3 regions of the Acidovorax facilis genome follow, and region 1 is predicted to be linked to each of the others. Evidence: predicted binding sites of a transcription regulator. Region 1 holds the regulator's gene; each other region holds the start of a gene.
The links. Region 1 encodes sigma-54, which starts transcription at its own class of promoters, with help from an activator protein. Its sites were predicted from a motif close to TGGCANGNAANCTGCTTT; they were not measured.

Region 1 (7,737 bases):
CAGCAGCTTCTCGAACGCAAAACGCCGCAGCATGCCGGCCGGAATGCGGCAGGCGATCTGCGCGGCCTCGATCACGATGGTGCCGCTGCCGCAGCAGGGGTCGTACAGGGGCTGGGGGTTGTCGCCATGCGGGTCCCAGCCGCTGGCGGCAATCATGGCGGCGGCCAGGGTTTCTTTCAGTGGCGCATCGCCCTTGTCTTCGCGCCAGCCGCGTTTGAACAGCGGCTCGCCCGAGGTGTCGATGTAGATCGTGGCCTCGTCGGTGGTCAGGTGCAGGTGGATGCGCACATCGGGCCACTGGGTGTTCACGTCGGGCCGCACGCCGCTTTTGGCGCGGAAGCGGTCGGCCACCGCGTCCTTGACCTTGAGACCTGCGAAGTTGAGGCTCTGCAACGGGCTGTGTTGGGCCGTCACCTCGACCTTGAAGGTCTGGCGCGTGGTGAACCAGATTTCCCAGGCCACGTCGCTGGCCATGGCATAGAGATCGTTCTCGGAGCGGTACGGGCGGTGCGCCAACTGCACCAGTACGCGCTGGGCCAGTCGGCTGTGCAGGTTGAGCAGCAGCGCCTCGCGCCACGAGGCGCGCAGCAGCACGCCGCCGCGGCCGACGAGCAGGTCTTGCCCCGTGAGGCCGGTGATGCCATGCACCTCGTCGGCCAGAAAGCCCTCCACACCAGCGGCGCAGGGGAGAAAAAGTTGGAGTTGGTTCATGTCGATGGGGAGGATACGCGCTCAGACAATGCGTGGGAATCCGGCGTTCCCGCGCGGGCCAGCAGCAATTGGCGGATGGATTCGGGGATCGGCGCCACCTTGCGGTCGGCCTTGCCGATGAAGACGATGCCGATCTTGCCGCGCGCCACCTCGCGGCCTGAGGTCTTCTCGGTCATGCAAAACACCAGGTCAAACCCATAGCGGTTGAAGTCCGCAGGCGCCATCTCCACGCGCATGGTTTCACCGTGGAAACCTTCGGACTTGTACTGCGCCACGATGTCGCCGACCACGATGGACAGCCCGCCCACGTCGGCCTCGGGGTAGCCCAGCGACTGGAAGAAGCGCACCCGCGCTTCAGAGACCAGGCTCAGCAGTTGCGCGTTGTCCAGGTGCCCGCCTTGGTTGACGTGGCTGATGTAGATCTGCAGCTCGGTGGCAAAGCCGAAGTGCGGGGGGAGGTCGAAGACGATGCGGGCCATGGTGGGGTGGCGGATAGAAAAACGAAAAATTCAAACAGGGCGAGCCATGCGCCCCCAACCGGGGTACCTACAGCGCCTTGCGCAGGTTGGCCGGCGCGATCTTGAGCGCCTCGCGGTACTTGGCCACGGTGCGGCGTGCGCACTCGATGCCCTGTTCCTTGAGCATCTCGGCGATCTGGCTGTCGGACAGCGGCTTGGCGGGGCTTTCTGCGGCCACAAACTGCTTGATGAGGGCGCGCACGGCGGTGCTGGACGCGTTGCCGCCGGTCTCGGTACCCAGGCCCGAGCCAAAGAAGTACTTCAGCTCATACGTGCCAATTGGCGTGGCCATGTATTTGGCGGTGGTCACGCGGCTGATGGTGGATTCGTGCAGGCCCAGTTCGTCGGCGATGTCGCGCAGCACCAGCGGGCGCATGGCCAACTCGCCGTGGGTGAAGAAGCTTTTTTGCCGCTCCACGATGGCGCGCGAGACGCGCAGGATGGTGTCAAAGCGCTGCTGGATGTTCTTGATGAACCAGCGGGCCTCCTGCAGGCGCTGCTGCATGCCCTGGTGGCCCTCGCCGCCCTTGTGGCCGCGCAGGGCGCCAGCATAGATGTCGTGCACGCGCAGGCGCGGCATCACATCGGGGTTGAGGCTGACGATGAAGTTGTGCTGGCCATCGCGTCCATTGGCACGCCCGGCTTTGCGCACGATGACATCGGGAATGATGATGTTGCGCTCCACGTCGGCAAAGCGACGGCCGGGGCGAGGCTCCAGGCGAGCGATCAGCGCCATGGCGGCGCGGGTGCGCTCTTCGCCGTCGCCACACAGCTGCGTCAGGCGGCGGATATCGCGGCGGGCCAGCATCTCCAGCGGCTGCTGACAAATGCGCAGCGCGGTCTGCACCGTGTCGGGGTCAGCATCGCTGTCCTCGTCGGCAGCCAGCGCCGTGAGCTGCAGCGTCAGGCATTCGGCCAGGTTGCGCGCACCCACGCCGGTGGGCTCCAGGCTTTGCAGCAGGCGCTGGGCCACGGTGAAGCGGTGCACCAGCTCTTCGATTTGCTCCAGGTCGTCCGGCCCGGCCAGGCTGATGGCCAGCTCTTCCAGCGGCTCTTCGAGGTAGCCGTCGTCGTTGAGCGATTCAATGAGAAAACGCAGCGCGGCGCGGTCGATCTCGGACAAGCGCAGCGCCAGCGCCTGACGGTGCAAAAAGGCGGTCAGCGATTCATGCGAACGGGCCAGCTCGGTGGCGTCGGCCTCGTCGCCTTCGGAGTCGTTGCGGTTGCGGGCGGGCGCATCCCCGCCCCACTCCGCGTCGTTGGGCGCCATTTCTACCGTGCCGTCACCGCTCCAGTCAGGCTCGTCAGCGCCAGCACTCGGTGCTTCAGCATCATTTTGGCCTTCAGCGCTTGTGCTGCTTGCGCTGCTAGCTCCTGAAAATATAGCATCATCAGCACTGTACTCATCAGGCTGCGCGGGCGTGTCGGCGGCTTCCAGGCCAAACTCCTCGCGCGGAGCTTCGTCGGCATTGCGTTCGAGGAACGGGTTTTCGTCGAGCATCTGCTCGACTTCCTGCGAGAGTTCGAGCGTGGACAACTGCAGCAGCCGGATGGACTGCTGAAGCTGGGGGGTCAATGCAAGATGCTGCGAGACGCGCAGCGAGAGTCCAGGCTTCATCACATCCTGAAGTGTTCGCCAAGGTAAACACGTCGTACCTCGGCGTTGTCCACGATCTCGGACGGCGTGCCCTGCGCGAGCACGCGGCCATCGCTGATGATGAAGGCGTGGTCGCAGATGCCCAGGGTTTCGCGCACATTGTGGTCGGTGATGAGCACACCAATGCCCCGCGCCTTCAGGAAGCCGATGATGCGCTGGATCTCGATCACGGCAATGGGGTCGATGCCGGCAAAGGGCTCGTCCAGCAGGATGAAACGCGGTTGAGTGGCCAGGGCCCGGGCAATCTCGACGCGGCGGCGCTCGCCGCCGGACAGGGCCATGGCGGGCGAGGCGCGCAGGTGGTCCACGCGCAGCTCCTGCAGCAGGGCCGTCAGGCGCTCCTCGATGGCGTCGCGCGAGAGCGGCTGGCCGTCATCACCACGCTGCAGTTCCAGCACGGCGCGCACGTTCTCTTCGACTGTGAGTTTGCGAAAGATCGAGGCTTCCTGCGGCAGGTACGACAGGCCCAGGCGCGAGCGCCGGTGGATGGGCATGTGGGCCACCGATTGGCCGTCGATGCGGATGTCTCCCTCGTCGCTGCGCACCAGGCCCACGATCATGTAGAACGAGGTGGTCTTGCCCGCGCCGTTGGGGCCGAGCAGCCCCACGACCTCACCTTTTTGCACGACCAGCGAAACGTCCTTGACGACCTTGCGGCTGCCATAAGACTTCGCCAGGTGCTGCACCTCCAGGCGGCTGCCCGCCTGGGAATCAGGCCCCAGGCGGCTACCCGCCTGAGTGTCAGGGCCGGTACTCACAGCGGGCCCACTCACTTGGCGCCGCCGCCAAGGCTGTTGCTGGGGCGCAGCGCCGGGGCTGAGGCCGGGGACGCCGCCTCGGGGGCCGCCGCAGCGGGCGGTGGATCTTTGGGGGCCAGCACGGCGCGCACGCGGCTGCCCGGTGCGGGGGCATCGCCCGCAGCGTTGGTGGCGGTGCGCTTTCCGTCCACGGAGAACACGTCGGTCAGGTTGTTGTAGACAATCACGGCGCCGGTGATCTCGTCGCTGAGCACAGCGCCCCGGTAGCGGCGCAGCTCGGCACGGGTGATGAAGCGGACGTTGTCGGCCTTGCCGTCGTACTCGATGACTTCGCTCTCGCCTTCAATGAACTCCTCGGGTGCTCCCGGCAGGGTGTCGCGCTTTTGCCGGAAGAAGGCGCGCTTGCCGGGCTCTGCCGTGACCACACCGTACTGGTAGCCATCGGCATCCTGGCGCACATCCAGCCGCGCGCCGCGCAGCACGATGGAGCCCTTGGTCATGACCACGCGGCCAGAGAACACGCTGGTCTGCTTGAGTTCATCGTGGCGCAAAGCGTCCGCCTCGATGTTCATGGGCTTGGCGCGGTCGGCCTTTTCGGCATGGGCCACACCGAAGGTGCAGGCCAGGGCCGCGAGCAGGAGGATCGGAAGGAGGCGATGGTTCATAGGGCACGAATCTTGCAATCATTGTAGCCACCCCGTCGCGTTCCTCCATGAAAAAAGCCCGCATGTGCGGGCTTTTGCCAATGGGAACCGGCGGCCGGGCGAAAACCGTCAGCCTTTGCGGGCCACTGCCGCCAGATGTTCCACCACCTGCAGCACGTTTTGCATGCTGCCCGCCATGGTGCCATCGGTGTAGAACTTGCCCGCCACACCCATCGAGGGCACGCCCTCCACACCGTAGGCGTCCTGCAGTTGCGAAGCACGGCGAACCTGGTTGGACACGCTGAACGAGGTGTAGATTTCCTTGAACTTGGCGGCGTCCACACCCTGTTGGGCCACCCAGGCAAAAATTTCGTCGTCCTTGGCCAGCTTCTGCTTTTCCACATGGATGGCGCGGAACACCTTGGCGTGCAGGGCTTCGAGCTTGCCCATGCCTTCCAGGGCGTAGTACAACTTCTGCTGGGGCACAAAGCTCGCGTTGAAGGCCACGGGCATACGACGGACGGAGAGGTCCTTGGGGGCGGCCTTGACCCAGGCGTCGAGCGCGGGTTCAAAGGCGTTGCAGTGGGGGCAGCTGTACCAGAAGAACTCGATCACATCGACCTTGCCCGCAGGCGCGTCGGGCGCTAACGGCTTGTCAAGCCGCCGGAAGTCCTTGCCCTCCTTGAACTGGCGGGCCTGAGCCAGCGCGGGGGTGGCCACTGGCAACGTCAGGGCGGAAGCGGCAACCGCCGAGGCGGCGGACAAAGAAAACTCACGGCGTTTCATGACAAAGACTCTCCTGTTACAGGTCTGGGGGATGTGAGCCATGCCCCCGCAAAAAGTTCAGCCACCCGAAGTCTGGCGCGTCAGCGCTGCACGCGCACCAGCGCCGACTCCAGCCCGGCACCATCGAGCTTCTCCTTGAGCTGCTCGGCGTCGTCGCGCTTGGTGAACGGCCCCACACGCACGCGGAACACCGCCCGGCCATTCTGCTCACGCTCGCTCACGCGGGCCTCCCAGCCCAGCATGGCCAGCTTGGCGCGCTGCGCATCGGCGTCCGCCTGGGTGCGGAAAGCCCCGGCCTGGACAAAGTAGTCGAACGGGTCCAGATTGCCCTTGGCAGCAGCCTTGGCCACGGCCAGATCGCCCAGCGGGTCGGCGCCAGGCTTGGTTTCAGCCTTGGCCTCGGGCTTGCTGGCAGCGGGCTTGGGTGCGGGCGCCGATGCCACAGCCCGCGCATCCGGCGCGGCTGGGGTGGGCGCCGAGGCAGCCACAGCGGGCGGGGCTGCCGGGCGAGCCGGGTTCTTGCCATACAAAGGCGAATTGGGATCCCAGTTCTTGTTCTTCTGGGTCTCGGCGGCGTCCATGTCCACGCCCCGGCCATTGCCCTTGTTAAGGAAGGGGACCGGCACCTTGGTCACGTACACCGCCACAGCCAAGGCAGCGCCCAGGCCCACGATGACCCCAACGATAAAGCCGACGATGGTCCCGCCCGTCTGTTGTTTCTTCATAGTGACTGCTTACATTCTGGCTGGAGCCGACACGCCCAGCACGGCCAGGCCATTGTGCAATACCTGCGCGGTGGCGGCGACCAGCGCCAGGCGAGCCTTCTTCACGGCCTCGTCGTCCACCAGGATGCGCTCGGCGTCGTAGTAGCTGTGGTAGCTGGCGGCAAGGTCGCGCAGGTAGAAGGTCACATCGTGCGGGGCTTCGCCGTCGGCCGCAGCCGTGAGCATTTCGGGGTACTTGGCCAGCTGCAGCATCAGCGCCTGGGCCTGTGGGCCTTCGAGAGCCGACAGATCGACGTCGTGCAGCGAAGCCACGTTGCCACCGCCAGCCTCTTGCCACGCGCGCAGCACCGACTGGATGCGGGCATGCGCGTACTGCACGTAGTACACGGGGTTGTCGTTGTTCTGCGCCACGGCCAGGTCCACGTCGAAGGTGTACTCGGTATCGGGCTTGCGGGAGAGCAAGAAGAAACGCACGGCGTCCTTGCTGGTCCATTCGATCAGGTCGCGCAGCGTGACATAGCTGCCTGCGCGCTTGCTGATCTTGACCTCTTCACCGCCCTTGACCACACGCACCATCGTGTGCAGCACATAGTCGGGGTAGCCCTGCGGAATGCCCACGTCGGCCGCTTGCAAGCCCGCGCGCACGCGGGCAATGGTGCCGTGGTGATCCGTGCCCTGGATGTTGACGACCTTCGTGAAGCCACGCTCCCACTTGGCGATGTGGTACGCCACATCGGGCACGAAGTAGGTGAAGGAGCCGTCCTGCTTGCGCATGACGCGGTCCTTGTCGTCGCCGTAGTCCGTGCTTTTCAGCCACAGCGCGCCATCTTGCTCGTAGGTCTTGCCATTGGCGACGAGCTTGTTCACCGTGGCCTCGACGCGGCCGCTGGTGTACAGGCTGGACTCCAGGTAGTACTCGTCAAAGTGCAGGTTGAACGCCTGCAGGTCCTTGTCCTGCTCGTTGCGCAGGTAGGCCACGGCGAACTGGCGGATATTGTCGTAGTCCTCGACGTCGCCGTTGGCCGTGAACTCGCGGTCGTCGGCCTTCACCGTGGCCTTGGCCTTGAAGGCCTCGGCAATGTCGGCGATGTAATCGCCGTTGTAGAAGTTCTTGGCCAGCGGGTTGTCGCTGTCGGTGGGCCAGCAGTCGTCGCCGGGCTTGAAGCCCTTGGCGCGCAGCTGCGTGCTCTTGGTCAGCGTATCGATCTGCACGCCCGCGTCGTTGTAATAGAACTCGCGGTGCACCTTCCAGCCCTGGGTGCTGAACAGGTTGCAGATGGCATCGCCTAAAGCAGCTTGGCGGCCGTGGCCCACGTGCAGCGGGCCGGTGGGGTTGGCCGAGACAAACTCGACCAGCACGCGCTGGCCGTTGTCGGGTTGATAGCCGAAACGCTCGCCAGCGGCCAGCACCTCGCGCACGACTTCCTGCTTGGCGGCGGGCTTCAAGCGGATGTTCAGAAAGCCCGGTCCGGCGATTTCAATGGCATCCACCCAGCGGTTGAAGGCGGGCGTGGCCTCCAGTGCGGCCTTGAGCTGTTCACCCAAGGCGCGGGGATTGAGCTTGAGCGGCTTGGCCAGTTGCATGGCGGCGGTGCAGGCGAAGTCGCCATGGGCCGCCACCTTGGGGGATTCAAACGCCGCCTTGGCGCCAGCGCCAGGGGACAGGACTTCCAGCTCGGCCGCAAGCGCAGCGAGCAATTCATTTTTGGCTGTGAGCATCGGCGGATTTTACGGGGCCGGGCCGGGGCGCCCACCGAGCATGCCGCCAGCAGCGCCAAAGCAGCCCTGCGCAGCCAGTACGCAACAGATCGTAAAGAATCATGGCCTGGCCTGCGGCGTGTCAGCCCCGTCTCCAGAGCATACGTTGTAATCGGGCAATCCGACGCAGGTTGCGTCAGATGCCACACTCTACTGGAGCCCCTATGAACAAGCTTCTCT
Region 2 (7,737 bases), 2.2 Mb from region 1:
ACGCGCTCCAGCGACATCAGCACATTCCAGCCCACGCCTTGGTCATTGGGGCCATTGCGGTAGAACGGGTTGCTGAAGATTTCCAGCGCCTGCTTCCACGTCTCCACCGGATTGGGGATGCTGCCGCCGGTGGTGGTGGATACCACCGCCCACAGACCGATGAGCAGGCCCAGGCCACAGAGCGGCGGCAGTACCGCCATCCAGAAGCTGCGCGACAGGGCCGCCCAGTCGCGACTGGCAGGGGCGGGGCTCGCCGTTGCTTCAGTTTTGGACTGTTTTTGGCTTCTGGCGCTTGCTGGTGAAGCGTTGATAGCTACATTATTCATAGCGTTCTGTGCAGCCACGGGGGCTGCATCCAACGGGGAGTGAAAGACGGCACTGACCATGGTGTTCTCCTTGGCAGGGTGGGCGGGGCAGGGCGCTTACGCCTTGATCTTGAAGCTGTCGGCGTACTTGGCGGGGTCTTTGCCGTCCCACACCACGCCGTCCATGAGCTTGGCGGTGCGCATCGGGTCCTTGGGCACGTTGATCTTCATGGCGCTGGCAACCGACTTGTAAAGGTCCACCTGGTTGATCTCTTTGGCCACGGCCAGGTAATCGGGGTGGCTCTTGATCAAACCCCAGCGCTTGTGCTGCGTCAGGAACCACATGCCGTCCGACAGGTAGGGGAAGTTCACCGCGCCGTCGTTGAAGAATTTCATGTGGTTGGGATCGTCCCAGGTCTTGCCCATGCCGTTCTGGTAGCGGCCCAGGATGCGCTGGTTGATGGCGTCCACGCTGGTGTTGATGTAGGACTTCTGGGCCACCGTTTCGGCCATCTTCATCTTGTTGGACAGGCTGGCGTCAATCCACTGGCTGGCCTCCAGCACGGCCATCATCACGGCGCGGGTGGTGTTGGGGTTCTTCTTGACGAAATCGGCCGAGGTGCCCAGCACCTTCTCGGGGTGGTCCTTCCAGATGTCCTGGGTGGTGTTGGCGGTCACTCCGATGCCATCCATGATGGCGCGGTGGTTCCAGGGTTCGCCCACGCAGAATCCATCCATGTTGCCCACGCGCATGTTGGCCACCATCTGGGGTGGCGGCACGGTGATCAGCTTGGCGCCCGACAGCGGGTTGATGCCGGCGGCGGCCAACCAGTAGTGCATCCACATCGCGTGGGTGCCGGTCGGGAAGGTGCCTGCGAAGGTGTACTCGCGCTTGTTGGCGGCCATGAACTTGGCCAGGGACGGGCCATCCACTGCGCCCTTGTCGGCCAGTGCCTTGGACAGCGTGATCGCCTGGCCGTTGTTGTTCAGGCTCATCAGCACGGCCATGTCCTTCTTGGGGCCGGCCGTGCCCATGTGCACGCCGTACACCAGGCCATACAGCACGTGGGCAAAGTCGAGTTCGCCATTTACCAGCTTGTCGCGCACACCGGCCCACGACGCTTCCTTGGTGGGGATGATGGTCACGCCATACTTCTTGTCAAAGCCCAGCACCGAGGCCATCACCACGCTGGCGCAGTCGGTCAGCGGGATGAAGCCAATCTTGACTTCCTTTTTCTCTGGGGCGTCCGAGCCCTGGGCGTGCACCAGGGCACGCAGTGCCGGGCTCACGCCCACTGCGCCCACGGTGGCGGCCTGCAGCACGGTGCGGCGGTTGAGGCTGGTTTTCAACAGATCGGTCATGGGGCGGTTCCTCGGTGCGTTAGAAAACAAAAAAGGCGTCCTCCCCTGGCCTGGTTGCATGCGCAAACGAGCTTCGGAGAGGGACGCCTTTGTCCATGGCAAAGCCCATTGGGGGGCTTTGTGTCAGCACCGGCCCGCCATTGGGTCAGTGCTGTCAGTGGTGGGACCGTCTTTGGTCTTGCCAGGGTTAAAGCAAGCAGTGTGCCAGCCTTTTTCATACCGGCCTTGCTCCAATACAGCGCATGATCTGCTACCAAATTAGTAGCTGTTTGTGCTTATTTATAAGGCGGTAGCGGCCAGTTTGGCTTGTAAATTTGCGGAGATGGTGCGCGCGCCGAGTGCTGCACTGCATTTGTGCGGCGCACCATTTGGGGAGAAGCCGGTGGACCCGGGCGCGACCCAGGCGAGGGATGTCAAGCAAGGGTCGCCCCGCAGCGAGGGCATCGTCCCCCTTCCCGAATTGCGCAGCGATTCGAGAGAAGGGGGAAGCGGCGCAGCCGCTCAGGGGGTTGTTCCCTATCTCTACCCCAGCAGATCCATCACATCGAGCATGCGCTGGGCCACGTCCACCAGCTTGAGGCCCTTGTCCATGGCGGTCTTGCGCAGTTTCTCGTACGCGGCTTGTTCGCTCAGGCCCTGGCGCTGCATGAGCAGGCCCTTGGCGCGGTCGATGGTCTTGCGGTCTTTCAGTTCGGTCTTGGCGTCGGCCAGTTCGGCACGCAGGGCCTGTTCGTGCTGGAAGCGCGCCATGGCCACGTCCAGGATGGGGCGGATGCGCTGGGGGGCCAGGCCCGCCACGATGTAGGCCGACACGCCCGCCGCCACCGCGTCCTTCACGTGCGAGGTGTCCTCGTCGTTGGTGAACATCACGATGGGGCGGCGCTCGTCGCGCGTGGCCATCACCACATGTTCGAGCGCGTCGCGCGCCTCGCTTTCGGCGTCCACGATGATGAGGTCGGGCTGCAGCTGGGCGATGCGCTCGCTCAGGAAGACATCGGCAGGCAGGGTGGCCACCAGGTTGAAGTTGTTCTCCAGCAACCCAATGCGCAGCGCCCGCGACCGTTCCGCCTGAAGTACGGCGTGTTCGTCGGCGGGGTCGGCGACTGCCAGATCCGGGGCAACCACCACGATGCGCAGAGACTCGTTCATACCCAGGAGCATAAGCAATTTTTACGCCACAAAATGGTGCATCGAAGCGGTGCGTTCCGGGGCTGCAGGCTGGCAGGAGGTTGTGGCCGCTTCCAAGGCCTGAAACTTGCTAATAGTTTGTCGATGGGCAGGGCATACCCGATAGCAGCTACCCGGTCGCATCGCATATACATCTGGTCACATTGACCCATTCAAGAGGATTTGCATGAACAAGCACATTGACCGGCGGCGTATCTCTGCCGGCTTGGCCCTGACCACCGTGGCGGTATCCGCGCTGCTGGTGTTGACAGGCTGCAGCAAGGTGCCCGACACCATCAAGATCGGCGTGGCCCAGCCCCTCTCCGGCCCCTTGGGCGCGCTGGGGCAGGATTTGCTCAACGGCGTCAACCTGGCCGTGGCGGAACTGAACAAGGGTGGCTACACCGTGGACGGCAAGCGTGTGACGCTGGAGGTGGTGTCGGTGGACGACAAGGCCGACGCCGCCACCGGCAAGACCGTGGCGCTGCAGCTGGTGGACTCGGGCGTGGTGGCGGTGATCGGGCACCTGAATTCGGGGGTGAGCATTGAGACGGCCCCGATTTACGCCGCCAAGGACATCGCCCAGATCGCCATCTCCACCAACCCCAAGTTCACGCAACTCGGCTTCCCAACCACCTTCCGCATGGTGGCCAATGACACCTTGCAGGCGCGCGCTATCGGCTCGTTTGCCGCCACACAGCTGGGTGCCGCCCGCTACGCTGCGCTGGACGATGGCACGCCTTACGGCAAGGGCCTGGCCGACGGTGCTGCCGAGCAGCTCAAGGCTGAAAAGAAGGAAGTGGTGGTGCGCAAGTCGTTTGACGACAAGACGGTGGCTTTCGATGAACTGGCTGGCGAGCTGAAGGCCGCCAAGGTCGAGGTCATCGTGTCCACCCTCAACGACTTTCAGGCCCTGGCTCTGCTCGAAGCCCTGCGCAAGGTTGACCACACCAAGGTTAGCCTGCTGGGCGGGGACACCATCAAGACCACCGACATGACCAAGGCCATGGGCATGGTCGAAGGCGTCTACGCCACATCGCCCGTACTGGAAGCCAAGGAGTTCACCACCGGCAAGCCCTTCCTTGAAAAGTACATCGAGGCCTACAAGAAGCCCCCGGCCTATGGCGGCCACTACAGCTACGACAGCACCTATGTGCTGTCAGCCGCCATCCAGAAGGCCAAGTCGGCCGATCCGAAAGCGATCACCAAGGCCATGCACAGCATCAACGGCTATGCGCCCGTGATCGGCACCATGACCTGGGACGACAAGGGCGAACAGCGCTACGGCGCCGTGGGCGTGTATGAACTGCGCAGCGGAAGCTGGGAACTGCGCATGCGTTCGGACCGCTGGTAGCCAAGCCACCAGGTCGTCAGGCGCCATCCATCCGCACAACCCCTGCTGGCGACTGCCAGCAGGGGTTTTTGCATCCGACCCTGAACGGGGCCGGGTTTTACACTCGGGGCATGAGTTTGCTGATCCTCGGTATTGAATCTTCGTGCGACGAAACGGGCGTGGCATTGGTCCGTTCCACGGGCAATGCCGTGCCCACGTTGCTATCGCACGCGCTGCACAGCCAGATTGAGATGCACCAGGCCTACGGTGGCGTGGTGCCCGAGCTGGCCAGCCGTGACCACATCCGACGTGTGCTGCCGCTGGCAACGCAGGTGCTGACCGAGTCCGGCCAGTCGCTGGCCGATGTGGACGTGGTGGCCTACACCCGCGGGCCGGGCCTGGCGGGTGCGCTACTGGTGGGGGCGGGCGTGGCGTGCGCGTTGGGCGCTGCACTGGACAAGCCGGTGCTGGGTGTGCACCACCTGGAGGGGCACCTGCTGTCGCCCTTCCTCAGCGCCGACCCGCCTGAATTCCCTTTTGTGGCCCTGTTGGTGTCGGGCGGCCACACCCAGCTGATGCGTGTGGACGGCGTGGGCCGCTACGAGATCCTGGGCGAGACCATTGACGATGCGGCTGGCGAGGCGTTCGACAAGTCGGCCAAGCTCATGGGCCTGGGCTACCCGGGTGGGCCAGCGCTCTCGCGCCTGGCTGAGCAGGGCGATGCCGCAGCCTTCAAGCTGCCGCGCCCGCTGTTGCACAGTGGCAACCTCGATTTCTCTTTTGCCGGGCTCAAGACGGCGGTGCTAACGCAGGCCAAGAAGTTGGGCGATGAGCTGGAGGCACGCAAGGCCGACCTGGCGGCGAGCACCGAGGCTGCGATTGTCGAAGTGCTGGTGAAGAAGACGCTGGCTGCGCTCAAGCAGACCGGTCTGAAGCGCGTGGTGGTCGCCGGTGGCGTAGGGGCCAACCGGCACCTGCGTGCGCAACTCAATGCGGCCTGCGCCGCGGCCAAGGTGCGCGTGCACTACCCTGAGCTGCACCTGTGCACCGACAACGGCGCCATGATTGCCATGGCGGCGGCCATGCGGCTGCAGGCTGGGCAGCAGCAGGCCAACACCGACTACGCCTTTGACGTGAAGCCGCGCTGGCCGCTGGATGCGATCACGGTTTGATTATCTGAATAAAAAAGGCCGCTACCGCCTGTCCAGCAAGCGTTAGCAGCTATCTTTTTTGATTTTCAAAAGGGGTAGTGGCGGGGTGTCGTCTGCACCGTGATCCAGCGCAACTCGGTGAACTCGCGCACGCCCGCCATGCCGCCAAAGCGGCCGTAACCCGAACTTTTCACGCCACCAAACGGCATCTGCCCTTCGTCGTGCACCGTGGGGCCGTTGATGTGGCAGATGCCCGACTCGATGCGCGCGGCCACGTTCCAGGCCTTGGCCACATCGCGGCTGAAAACGGCGGAGGACAGGCCGAACTCGTTGTCGTTGGCGCAGGCAATGGCTTCCTCGACGCCGTTCACGCGCACCACGGGCTTGACGGGGCCGAACGATTCTTCGCGGTAGATGTCCATCTCGGCCGTCACATGGTCGAGCACCGTGGCCTGCATCAGCGTGCTGTCGCTCTTGCCGCCGCAGACCAGCGTGGCGCCCTTGGCCAGCGCGTCGTCGATCAGGGCGTTGCAGCGCTGCACCGTGGTCATGTCCACCACCGAGCCCAGCACCACCGGGCCCTTGCGTGGGTCGCCCAGGGGCAGAGCCTTGGCGCGCTCGCCGAGCTTCGCCACAAACGCGTCGGCCACTGCGTTGTCCACGATGATGCGTTCGGTGGACATGCAGATCTGGCCCGAGTTGGCGAATGCGCCGAACACGGTGCCTGCGACAGCGGCGTCGATGTCCGCGTCATCCAGCACCAGCAGCGGGGCCTTGCCGCCCAGCTCCAGCACCACGGGCTTGAGGTACTTGGCGCAGGTCTGCGCAATGATGCGGCCCACCTTGGTGGAGCCGGTGAAGTTGATGCGGCGCACTGCCGGGTGGGCCACGATGGCCTCGACGACGGCACCTGCATCCGCCGGTGCGTTGGTCACAAAGTTCACCACACCGGGGGGCAAACCGGCCTCCTGCAGCGCCTCGATGATGAGGCCGTGTGTGGCGGGGCACAGCTCCGACCCCTTCAGGATCACCGTGTTGCCGCAGGCCAGCGGTGTGGCGATGGCGCGCACGCCCAGGATGACGGGTGCGTTCCACGGTGCAATGCCCAGCACTACGCCCGCCGCCTGGCGCACACCCATGGCCAGGCTGCCGGGCACGTCGGACGGAATCACTTCGCCTGCAATCTGCGTGGTCAGGGCGGCGGCTTCCTGCAGCAGGCCGGCAGCCAGGTGCACGTTAAAGCCCGCCCACATGCCCGAGGCGCCGGTCTCGGCCGCCATGGCCACCGCAAAGTCGGCCGTGCGGGCCTCCAGCGCATGTGCTGCCTTGAGCAGCAGCGCGCGGCGCGCGTTGGGGCCCAGGGCCGACCAGGCAGGGAAGGCCTTGGCGGCTGCGTCGGCAGCGGCCTTGGCGTCGGCCACGCTGGCAGCGGGTGCCGTGGTGGCGACCGAACCGTCCAGCGGGTTGCGACGCTCAAACGTGGCGCCGCCGGTGGCTTGCACGCGCTCGCCGTTGATCAGCATGGAAATGGCAGTCATTGAAAGCTCCTGAAAAAGAACAGATAAAAAAGGGGGAAAGAGGTATTCAGGTCACGCCCAGGTAGGCTTGTCGAACCACGTCGGACTGCAGCAAGTCAGAGGCTGCGCCAGACGCCACGATGCGTCCTCGCTCCAGCACATAGCCGCGCTGCGCGATCTGCAGTGCCTTGCGCACGTTCTGCTCCACCATGAGCACGGTGACGCCCTGCGCGGCAATGCGCTGCACGATGGCCAGCAGCTCATCGACCATGCGCGGCGCCAGGCCCAGCGAGGGCTCGTCCAGCATCAGCAGGCGCGGGCCGCTCATCATGGCGCGGGCCACGGCCACCATCTGCTGCTCGCCGCCGCTCATGGTGCCAGCGAGCTGGGTGGCGCGTTCCTTGAGGCGGGGGAAGTCTTCAAACGCTTGGTGCAACCGCTCGGCGCGCACCCGCGACGGCACCAGCCAGCCGCCCAGCTCCAGGTTTTCGGTCACCGTCATCTGCGGGAACAGCTGGCGACCTTCGGCGACCAGCGCCAGGCCGCGTTGCACGCAGGCCGTGGCGTTCATCGCAGGCACGGCCTGGCCGTCGAGCGTCACCGCGCCCTGGCGCGGCAGCAGGCCCGCCAGGGCCTTGAGCAGCGTGGTCTTGCCCGCGCCGTTGGGGCCCACGATGACGGTGATGCCGGGCGCGGCTTCCAGTGCCAGGTCCTGCAGCACCTGAAAGCCGTGGTAGCCCGTGGTCAGGTTCTGCACGGTGAGGTGTGCGCCGCTCATGCCGTGGCTCCTTCGCTGGTGGCTGTCATTTCGTCACCCAGATAGGCCTCGATCACCTGCGGGTCGCGCACCACTTCGGCGGGCGTGCCGTCGGCAATCTTGCGGCCCTGGTGCAGAACCAGCA
Region 3 (7,737 bases), 190 kb from region 1:
AAATTTTTGCACGAAGGTCCTTTGTCCACCCTCAGGGCCATGCACATGCGTTGCCCTGTACGGCTAACGCCTTATGATGCCTTCGCCCCAAAAACGTTTCGCTCCATTGTCCATGTCCACCCCCGCCTCACCCCTCACCCACTTCGATGCCCAAGGCCAAGCCCACATGGTGGACGTTGGCGCCAAGGCCGCCACCCACCGCGTGGCCGTCGCCACCGGCCGCATCGAGATGCAGCCGGAAACCTTGGCCTTGATCGAATCTGGGACTGCCAAAAAAGGCGACGTGCTGGGAATTGCACGCATTGCAGGAATCATGGCGGCCAAAAGGACGAGTGATTTGATTCCGTTGTGTCATCCGTTGGCGCTGACGCGAGTTGCTATTGAATTTGAGTCTTGTGGCGCTAGTGGGCATGGCATCACTGGCATTTCATGCGTTGCGACGGTGGAAACCGTTGGTCCGACTGGCGTGGAAATGGAAGCGCTCACCGCTGTACAGGTGGCCCTACTGACGATCTATGACATGTGCAAGGCTCTTGACAGAGGAATGGTCATATCCGATGTGAAGGTTCGGGAAAAGCGCGGTGGCAAATCAGGGCATTTTGTTATGTCTGCCCACGCAGGTTCCTAACGGTCAGCAGATAGCAAAGTTGGTAGACAGATAGAGATAGAGCGCTTGTCGTTCAAAGCGCCTTGACGCACAAGAAGCAGGCGCTATTTTTGCTTGTTACTACCGGTTCAAAGAGTCACAGGGAGCAATTTCAATTGAAAAAGTCATCACCCGACAGCCTGCGCACAGGTCTGTTTGCCATTTTTGTCCTGTCCGGCTTTGCAGGACTGATTTACCAGTCGATCTGGTCTCATTATTTGGGTTTGTTTCTTGGGCATGCTGCCTATGCACAGGCGCTGGTGCTGGCAATTTTTATGGGCGGCATGGCAATCGGTGCTGCCTGGATCGCAAGGGCAGGGCAACGCTGGCGCAACTTGATTCGAGGCTACGCCATCATCGAGGCCGTTATTGGCGTTTTGGGCCTGCTTTTTCACACAATCTTCACCAGCATTGCGGCCTTCAGCTATGACACTCTCATTCCTGCTCTGGGTGATCCTTGGACCGTCAACCTTGCGCGCTGGTTGATCGCTGCAGCGCTGATTCTTCCGCAGACTATTCTGCTTGGCATGACCTTTCCGCTTATGAGTGGTGGTTTGATTCGCCGTTTCTCTGGCAGTGATGGGTATACCCTTGGCGGCCTTTACTTCACCAACAGTATTGGCGCGGCTGTCGGTGCCTTGGTGGCGGTATTTGTGTTGCTACCGTCTATTGGTTTGCCGGGAGCCATGACCGTAGCCGCTGTGATGAATTTTGTAGTGGCAGGTTTGGCGTGGTGGCTGGCACGTGAGCCAGAGCCGGAAGCGCCCATCCACAAAACTTCGGGCAATGGCGATGCCCAAAAACTTACAAAAAATCCTCTGCTTAGGGTGGTGCTGTTCAGCACTGCGCTTTCAGGTGCTGCCTCGTTTGCGTATGAGATTATCTGGATCCGCATGTTAAGCATGGCGGTCGGCAGCACGATGCATGCTTTCGAACTCATGCTTGCGTCGTTCATTGCGGGGATCGCGTTCGGCGGCCTGTGGGTGCGTAAACGCGCAGACTCCACAGAATCGCCGCTGCGGCTGGCAGGCTGGATGCAGATCTTCATGGGGGTAGCCGCTCTGGCCTCTCTAGCGGTGTATGCCAATACCTTTGCCTGGGTCGGCTGGTTGATGCAGGCATTGGCTAAGACAGATGCTGGCTACAGCGTTTTCAACCTCGGTACGGCCACTATCGCGATCGCCATCATGTTGCCAGCAGCGTTCTTTGCTGGCACAACATTGCCACTGTTCACCGTCGCATTGCTGAGAAGCGGTCAGGGTGAGCGCGCCATTGGCCGTGTCTACGCCTGGAACACTTTGGGTTCAATCGCGGGTGTCTTTGCCGCAATCCATCTGTTGATTCCGATCTTGGGCCTGAAGCTGTCTCTTTGTATCGCTGCGTTGGTGGATTTAAGTGTTGGCCTTGTATTACTTCGCTTGGATGCTGATGATAAGAAGGCAATGTTGCGTTTTAGCATTGGAGTGGCACTAGCCGCTATGTCTTTGTTGATTGCTGTTCGAATCCCGTTTGATCCAATGACAGTAGCGTCAGGCGTTTTTCGTCATGGGCGAGTTGCTTTGAGCGCTGACGATCAAGTTGTCTATTACCGAGATGGAAAAACTGCGAGTGTTGCGTCTGTAGTATCAGTTGATGGCAGTATTCAAATCGCAACAAATGGCAAAACCGATGCGGCAATTCAAATGCGAGATGATATGCCTGCTACTCCGGATGAGCCAACAATGGTTCTCGCAGCGGCATTGCCAATGGCCATACACGCGGCGCCTGAGCGTGTTGGTGTTATTGGATTTGGTTCTGGCTTAACAACGCATTCATTTCTGGCCAACCCGCGTATTAAACAAGTCGATACAATTGAAATTGAATCGGCCATGGTTCAGGGGGCAAAAGCATTCGGACCGAGAGTGGAGCGTGCCTACACAGACGAGCGGTCTAATATTATTATTGATGATGCTAAATCATATTTTTCAGGACAGCGTGGGAAATATGATATTATAATCTCCGAGCCCTCTAATCCTTGGATTAGTGGTGTAGGTGCATTGTTTTCCAAGGAGTTTTATAAATTCGTCCCTCGGCATTTGAATGAAAATGGTTTGTTTGTTCAATGGGTTCAGTTGTACGAGATTGATGATGCTTTGCTGGGTTCGATTTTAAAGGGGCTTACTCCCGCATTTGAGGATTATGGGGCTTGGTTGAGTAACAAGTCTGATTTGCTGATTGTTGCAACTCCTAAAGGTGTCTTGCCAAAGCTGAATTTGGAATATTTGCTGTCTAACGAAAAGAGTCGCTTTGACTTGCAGCGGATTGGTATCACAAGTCAGCATCAGCTTGATTTTAGAAAAATAGCGGATGCGCGCATTTTGCGAGCGCTCAGTAAAATTCACCCTGCGCAAAAAGCAAATTCTGATTTTCTACCGATCCTTGGGTTAGAAGCACCTCGTACCCGATTTAAGGGTACTGCGTCGGATACGGCATTGACGCTGCCCATCATCAATAGGCCTTTGCTGGAGGCTTTAGATGTTGCAACCGCTCTGCCCTCCCAAGTTGCTCCACCAAGTATTCAACATTTCACGGCTGATGATCTTACCGAGCGCGCCAGGAGGCTTGCCAAGGAGATTCGTGACGGAAACGGTGCGTATTCGCCTCTGGTGGCATCTGTGCAGGCGGCTGGCAGGAACTGTCGACAAGTGTTGTGGTCAATATCTCAGCGACGACAGATCGCCAGCAGTCTCGTTGACCTAGCGGACAGTACGATCAAATATCTTCCGCCAGCAATGTTGGATGGAGTTTGGATTCGCCCCGCTTGGCTTCAATGTCCTAATTTACATGAGGATTTTGCGCGTGTGATTTCTATGCTGGAGGCTCACGCCATGCGTGATTACTCTAAAATGGAGGTTTTAGGCAGAGATTGGATTTCAAAACCTCCGGCCGAAAGCTTTATGCAGCGATATTTTGACGGTTATGCTTGGTCGGGAATTTTGTTGGCAAAGGTAAAGCAAAAAAAGTGGAGTGAATTGTCTGATATTGTTGATTCAATGGATGCTAGTACATCGCTTCATCCGGAATACGTTTACACTCGTAGGCTTGCGAGGGCGCTTATTGGGGAGTCTGTGCAATAGGCGCTGATATTGAGTGAGTGTTTGGTTTTTTAGAGAAAACCATCGACAGGAACGTAGGCCCGAATACGTAAAGTGTTTGGGTCTAATAGAACGACCCAGTCCAAGGTATTGCGGGAAACCATGGGAAGCCATAGTAGGCTGCTATCATCTTTGCTCTCACCATATTGCATATTCGCAAGGGCTGCCGCTACAGATTTGTCGATTATGATTTTATTTTCTGGATGAGCTGCTCTTAGAACTGAGATAGGCTTCGCTTTTTTGAGGACGTCCTCTTTGCTTTTGTTGTAGTCTTGCCACCTCGATGGGAGTTGGCCTGCATCTACACCTTGTAGCGCCATCTCTAGACTCTTTAGACGTTCACTTGCGGATGCGGAGACTCGCAAACCAACTGTCCTCAAACTATCGAAACTCCAAGGTTTCGCCCAAGAAGGTAGTTTATCTAAGTCGGATTCTGGTACATCGGCGTAACTGATAAGTCTAAAGCGATCTACTTCAAATACTAAAGCGATAGGGCGGGCTATGGCAAGACTGTTTAGGCCGTATGCCATGGCTGCCAATTGAATGGCTGCAATAAAAAATAGATCTACCGAAATAGCTAGCCGAGACTTAGACTTTTTGATTAACAAAAGAGTCAGCAATGGGCCGCAGATGAGATCTACCCCTATAATCAACAAAAATATTCTCTGACCACCAGCAATTTTATGTAAATTTTCTGGAAACCAAAGAGTAAAGACCAAAATAGCGACAAAAGTTGCAAGAAGTGTAGAAATTATTAGATGTACAAGTGCAATCCTCGTTGTCGATTTTTTTGAAAAATGATCTTTGCAGAAAATTTTGAATTTCTGGTACATTTTCGAATTTGCAAGTAAAAATGCCCGCTAGGCGGGCATTTCTATTTCACTAATGAATCAGTTGAATCGATAAAATCGAGTTATCTGCATTCGCTAGGAGCGTACTTGGCTGGAAGCGGGGTGGCTGCTTTTGTAATCACTGGCAATTTACGGTTTGCACCAACGGTATTGGTATCAGATGCGCAACCCCAATCCATTGTGCCGGTATCTGTGCCTGTCAAAGCAGCTTTCAAAGCAACAGGTCCACCCTTCAATTGCAGATACGGCGTATACACCAGCTGAGCTCCAGCAGGGATGGCGCCGATGTTCGCTTGATTGAGCGTTGCAGTTACTTCACCGGTTGCAGCATTGATTTGAACTTTGGTCACATATTTACTTACGGCGCCTGCTCCGCCCACCTGGCCATTGAACGTAGTCGCAAGTGCGGTGAGTTCGATGGCTGTCTGCGCATCGGTTTCAACGAGCTTTTTAGCGCCCGTTGCCAACGAAATACCTTCCGTCACGCGCGCGCGTACCGTGTAGTCTTGGTATGCAGGCAGAGCCACAGCAGCCAAAATACCAATGATGGCCACCACGATCATCAGTTCGATCAGGGTAAAACCCTTTTGCATGAAACGCTTCATATGTAACTCCTCGGAGATCGATTGCAAACACACAACCTGCAGAAGGATTCTCCAGGTCTACCGTAATCAAGCATTTGTCGTGCCAGCCCTTGGCGCCTTGTGCTGCGGCGATGCTCCTGTGCACGCATACGGACTACGCACCTGAGCTTGATAGATGCTCGGGCATGCAAGCTTCACTGACATTTTTGTCTGCGCAAGAGTGTCACAAGGTGCTTCATTTGTAGGCGCAAGAGGTGGATCTTGTCGTCTCAGGAAGGGGACAAACAGATGCTGTGCTCTCCGCCTCGGGCAACGCTTCGTATACCTGAATTCCGTTGAGACGAAATAACTTGTTCGCCAGTGCTGCCCATGCGAAGTGCGGCTAGGAGCGCCGAACCCATCTCGCCAGTGCTAAATCGCAAACTCCTGTCCTGCATGCAGCCAGCCGATCTCAATAGGTGAAGGAGGGCACGTTCTATCGGAGTTGGCAGCCAACAAGCTGCGAATTTCCTGCAGGATAACCGCTGTCTCGGCTGGCTTGGTATGGGTTATGTAGACACGGCAGCCCTGATGCGCACAAGATTGCAGTTCCATGAGCAGAGTGCGCGGCGATAGGTGCAGGCTTTGGCGGGCCAAGGTGCTTTCACGGTCACTGAATGCGGTTTCGATGACGAACATGACCACTGGTAACTGGTTCACGCGCTGCCAGAAGGCGGGGTTGCGTTCTGTGTCCCCGCTAAAAACCCACCATCCTGAGCTTCCCTGGATGGCATAGCCCACCGCAGGCACGGTGTGGACGGCGGGTAGTGCTTCAACCACCAGGTCGGCGACGGTGTGCTGATCTCCTTTTTGTATGGGACAAAAGCGAAGAAACGGCTTGTCTGCGGAGGGTATGGCCCCAAAGTCTGGCCAAACGATGTTGTTGAAGACGTGCGTGCGAAGTGCGGCAATCGTAGCGGGCAGGGCGTGTATCAGCACTGGTGAGTCGCGCAAGGACGAAACCGCATCCAGCATCAACGGTAGCGCAGCAATATGGTCCAAGTGCGAATGTGTCAGAAACACATGGTCGATCTTGCGCATTTCGTCCAGTGTCAGGTCGCCCACGCCTGTACCCGCATCGACAAGAATGTTGTCGTCGATGAGGAAGGACGTAGTCCGGCAATCTTTGGCGATGGCTCCGGAGCAGCCCAGCACACGAACCTTCATGGGCCAACCTGTCTATTTGGTGTCGAAATTGGTGGCGCCGTCCCATCCGGGATCGACGGTCTGCCCGTGGATGGTTTGTACTCGGGCGGCATACAGTTCGTAGAGGGTGGAGGGCGCGGTAGTTTGCTGTAAGTTCACCAGCAGTTTGCCGCATTGTGCCCAGTCCTGGGCGCGATAGGCGTCCAGGAAGTGTTTCCATATGGACAATTCCTCCACTTTGCGCGGCATTCCGGTCTGCAGCGGGGCAACTGGCGAATAGATAGCCACAGCCTGGGCTTTGCCCTTGACGCGCACCAGGTCCAGCTCTTGCCAGATGAAATCCGGTGCCTGGGCATGGGTGGATTCACTCACCACGGTACGCACGCCATAGTGCTTGGACAGGCCTTCCAGGCGAGACCCCAAGTTCACCGCGTCACCAATGACCGTGTAACTGCGTCGGATGTCCGAACCCATGTCGCCCACGCACATTGTGCCGGTATTTAAGCCAATCCCAATACCAATCTCGGGGAGGCCGCGCTCTAGGTGCAACAGGTTGATCTGCTCTACCGCACGCTCCATGTCCAGCGCTGCCTGCACTGCCAGTTGCGCGTGTTCTGCGGTGGGCACCGGCGCTCCCCAAAACGCCATGACGCAGTCCCCCATGTACTTGTCGATGGTGCCCCGGTGGCTGCGAATGATGTGGGTCAGCTGGCTGAACACGTCATTGAGCAGGGCTTGCAGCTGCAGGGGCTCCATCTGCTCCGACATGGCGGTGAAACCCCGCATGTCGCAGAACATGACGGTCAGTTCGCGGCTGGTGGCCTGCATGCTGTAGTTTTCGGGCTGCTTGACCATCTCGTCCACCAACTCGGGTGGCACGTAGGTGCCGAACAGTGCGGCCAGTTCCCGCTTGGATCGGCTTTCCACAAAGTAGCCGTAGACCATGTTGAGCGCGAATGCCAGTACCGCCATCACGATTACCGTCGCCAGTGGCATTGCCAAGCCTTGGGCGAGATAAAGCCACAGGTTGAGGCCTGCCAGCGCTGCAACCACCCCCAGGCTGAGAAGCACCGCGGAGGTGGCTGACAGCGCGGGCAGGGCAACGGAGAGTAAAACACCTGCGCAGAGCAGTTGTGCAGCGTCAAAGCCTACCGCGTAGTCCGGTCGCACGATGCTTTTGCCATCGAGAAAGGCGGACAGCATATTGGCATGGGTTTCCACGCCGGGATAGGTGCGGCCTACGGGGGTCACGCGCAGGTCGAGCAGGCCGGGGGTTGTCGAGCCCACCAGAACCAATTGTCCTTGCAGGTTGTTGGCTGGCAGTTTGCCCTCCAGAA

Region 2: a site for sigma-54 is predicted at 1,857-1,874, ahead of ACQ4MJ_RS13485 (CmpA/NrtA family ABC transporter substrate-binding protein). Genes of this name have one in related genera too.
Region 3: a site for sigma-54 is predicted at 5,304-5,321, ahead of ACQ4MJ_RS22605 (pilin). Genes of this name have one in related genera too.

What each region holds. Positions count from the first base shown of each region.
Region 1 covers NZ_CP192460.1:5,131,055-5,138,791, reverse strand. Annotated here, with positions in the region: gene ACQ4MJ_RS23545 (THUMP domain-containing class I SAM-dependent RNA methyltransferase) at 1-711, opposite strand, end outside; gene ACQ4MJ_RS23540 (acyl-CoA thioesterase) at 708-1,190, opposite strand; gene ACQ4MJ_RS23535 (RNA polymerase factor sigma-54) at 1,258-2,847, opposite strand; gene lptB (LPS export ABC transporter ATP-binding protein) at 2,847-3,644, opposite strand; gene lptA (lipopolysaccharide transport periplasmic protein LptA) at 3,656-4,309, opposite strand; gene ACQ4MJ_RS23520 (thiol:disulfide interchange protein DsbA/DsbL) at 4,418-5,074, opposite strand; gene ACQ4MJ_RS23515 (SPOR domain-containing protein) at 5,155-5,799, opposite strand; gene argS (arginine--tRNA ligase) at 5,809-7,518, opposite strand; gene ACQ4MJ_RS23505 (PsiF family protein) at 7,722-7,737, shown strand, end outside.
Region 2 covers NZ_CP192460.1:2,936,201-2,943,937, reverse strand. Annotated here, with positions in the region: gene ntrB (nitrate ABC transporter permease) at 1-386, opposite strand, end outside; gene ACQ4MJ_RS13485 (CmpA/NrtA family ABC transporter substrate-binding protein) at 423-1,667, opposite strand; gene ACQ4MJ_RS13480 (ANTAR domain-containing response regulator) at 2,190-2,816, opposite strand; gene ACQ4MJ_RS13475 (branched-chain amino acid ABC transporter substrate-binding protein) at 3,022-4,188, shown strand; gene tsaD (tRNA (adenosine(37)-N6)-threonylcarbamoyltransferase complex transferase subunit TsaD) at 4,299-5,339, shown strand; gene ACQ4MJ_RS13465 (aldehyde dehydrogenase) at 5,405-6,856, opposite strand; gene ACQ4MJ_RS13460 (ABC transporter ATP-binding protein) at 6,903-7,613, opposite strand; gene ACQ4MJ_RS13455 (ABC transporter ATP-binding protein) at 7,610-7,737, opposite strand, start outside.
Region 3 covers NZ_CP192460.1:4,936,061-4,943,797, forward strand. Annotated here, with positions in the region: gene ACQ4MJ_RS22585 (M48 family metalloprotease) at 1-12, opposite strand, end outside; gene moaC (cyclic pyranopterin monophosphate synthase MoaC) at 113-628, shown strand; gene ACQ4MJ_RS22595 (fused MFS/spermidine synthase) at 691-3,762, shown strand; gene ACQ4MJ_RS22600 (hypothetical protein) at 3,792-4,613, opposite strand; gene ACQ4MJ_RS22605 (pilin) at 4,694-5,236, opposite strand; gene ACQ4MJ_RS22610 (MBL fold metallo-hydrolase) at 5,627-6,421, opposite strand; gene ACQ4MJ_RS22615 (CHASE2 domain-containing protein) at 6,434-7,737, opposite strand, start outside.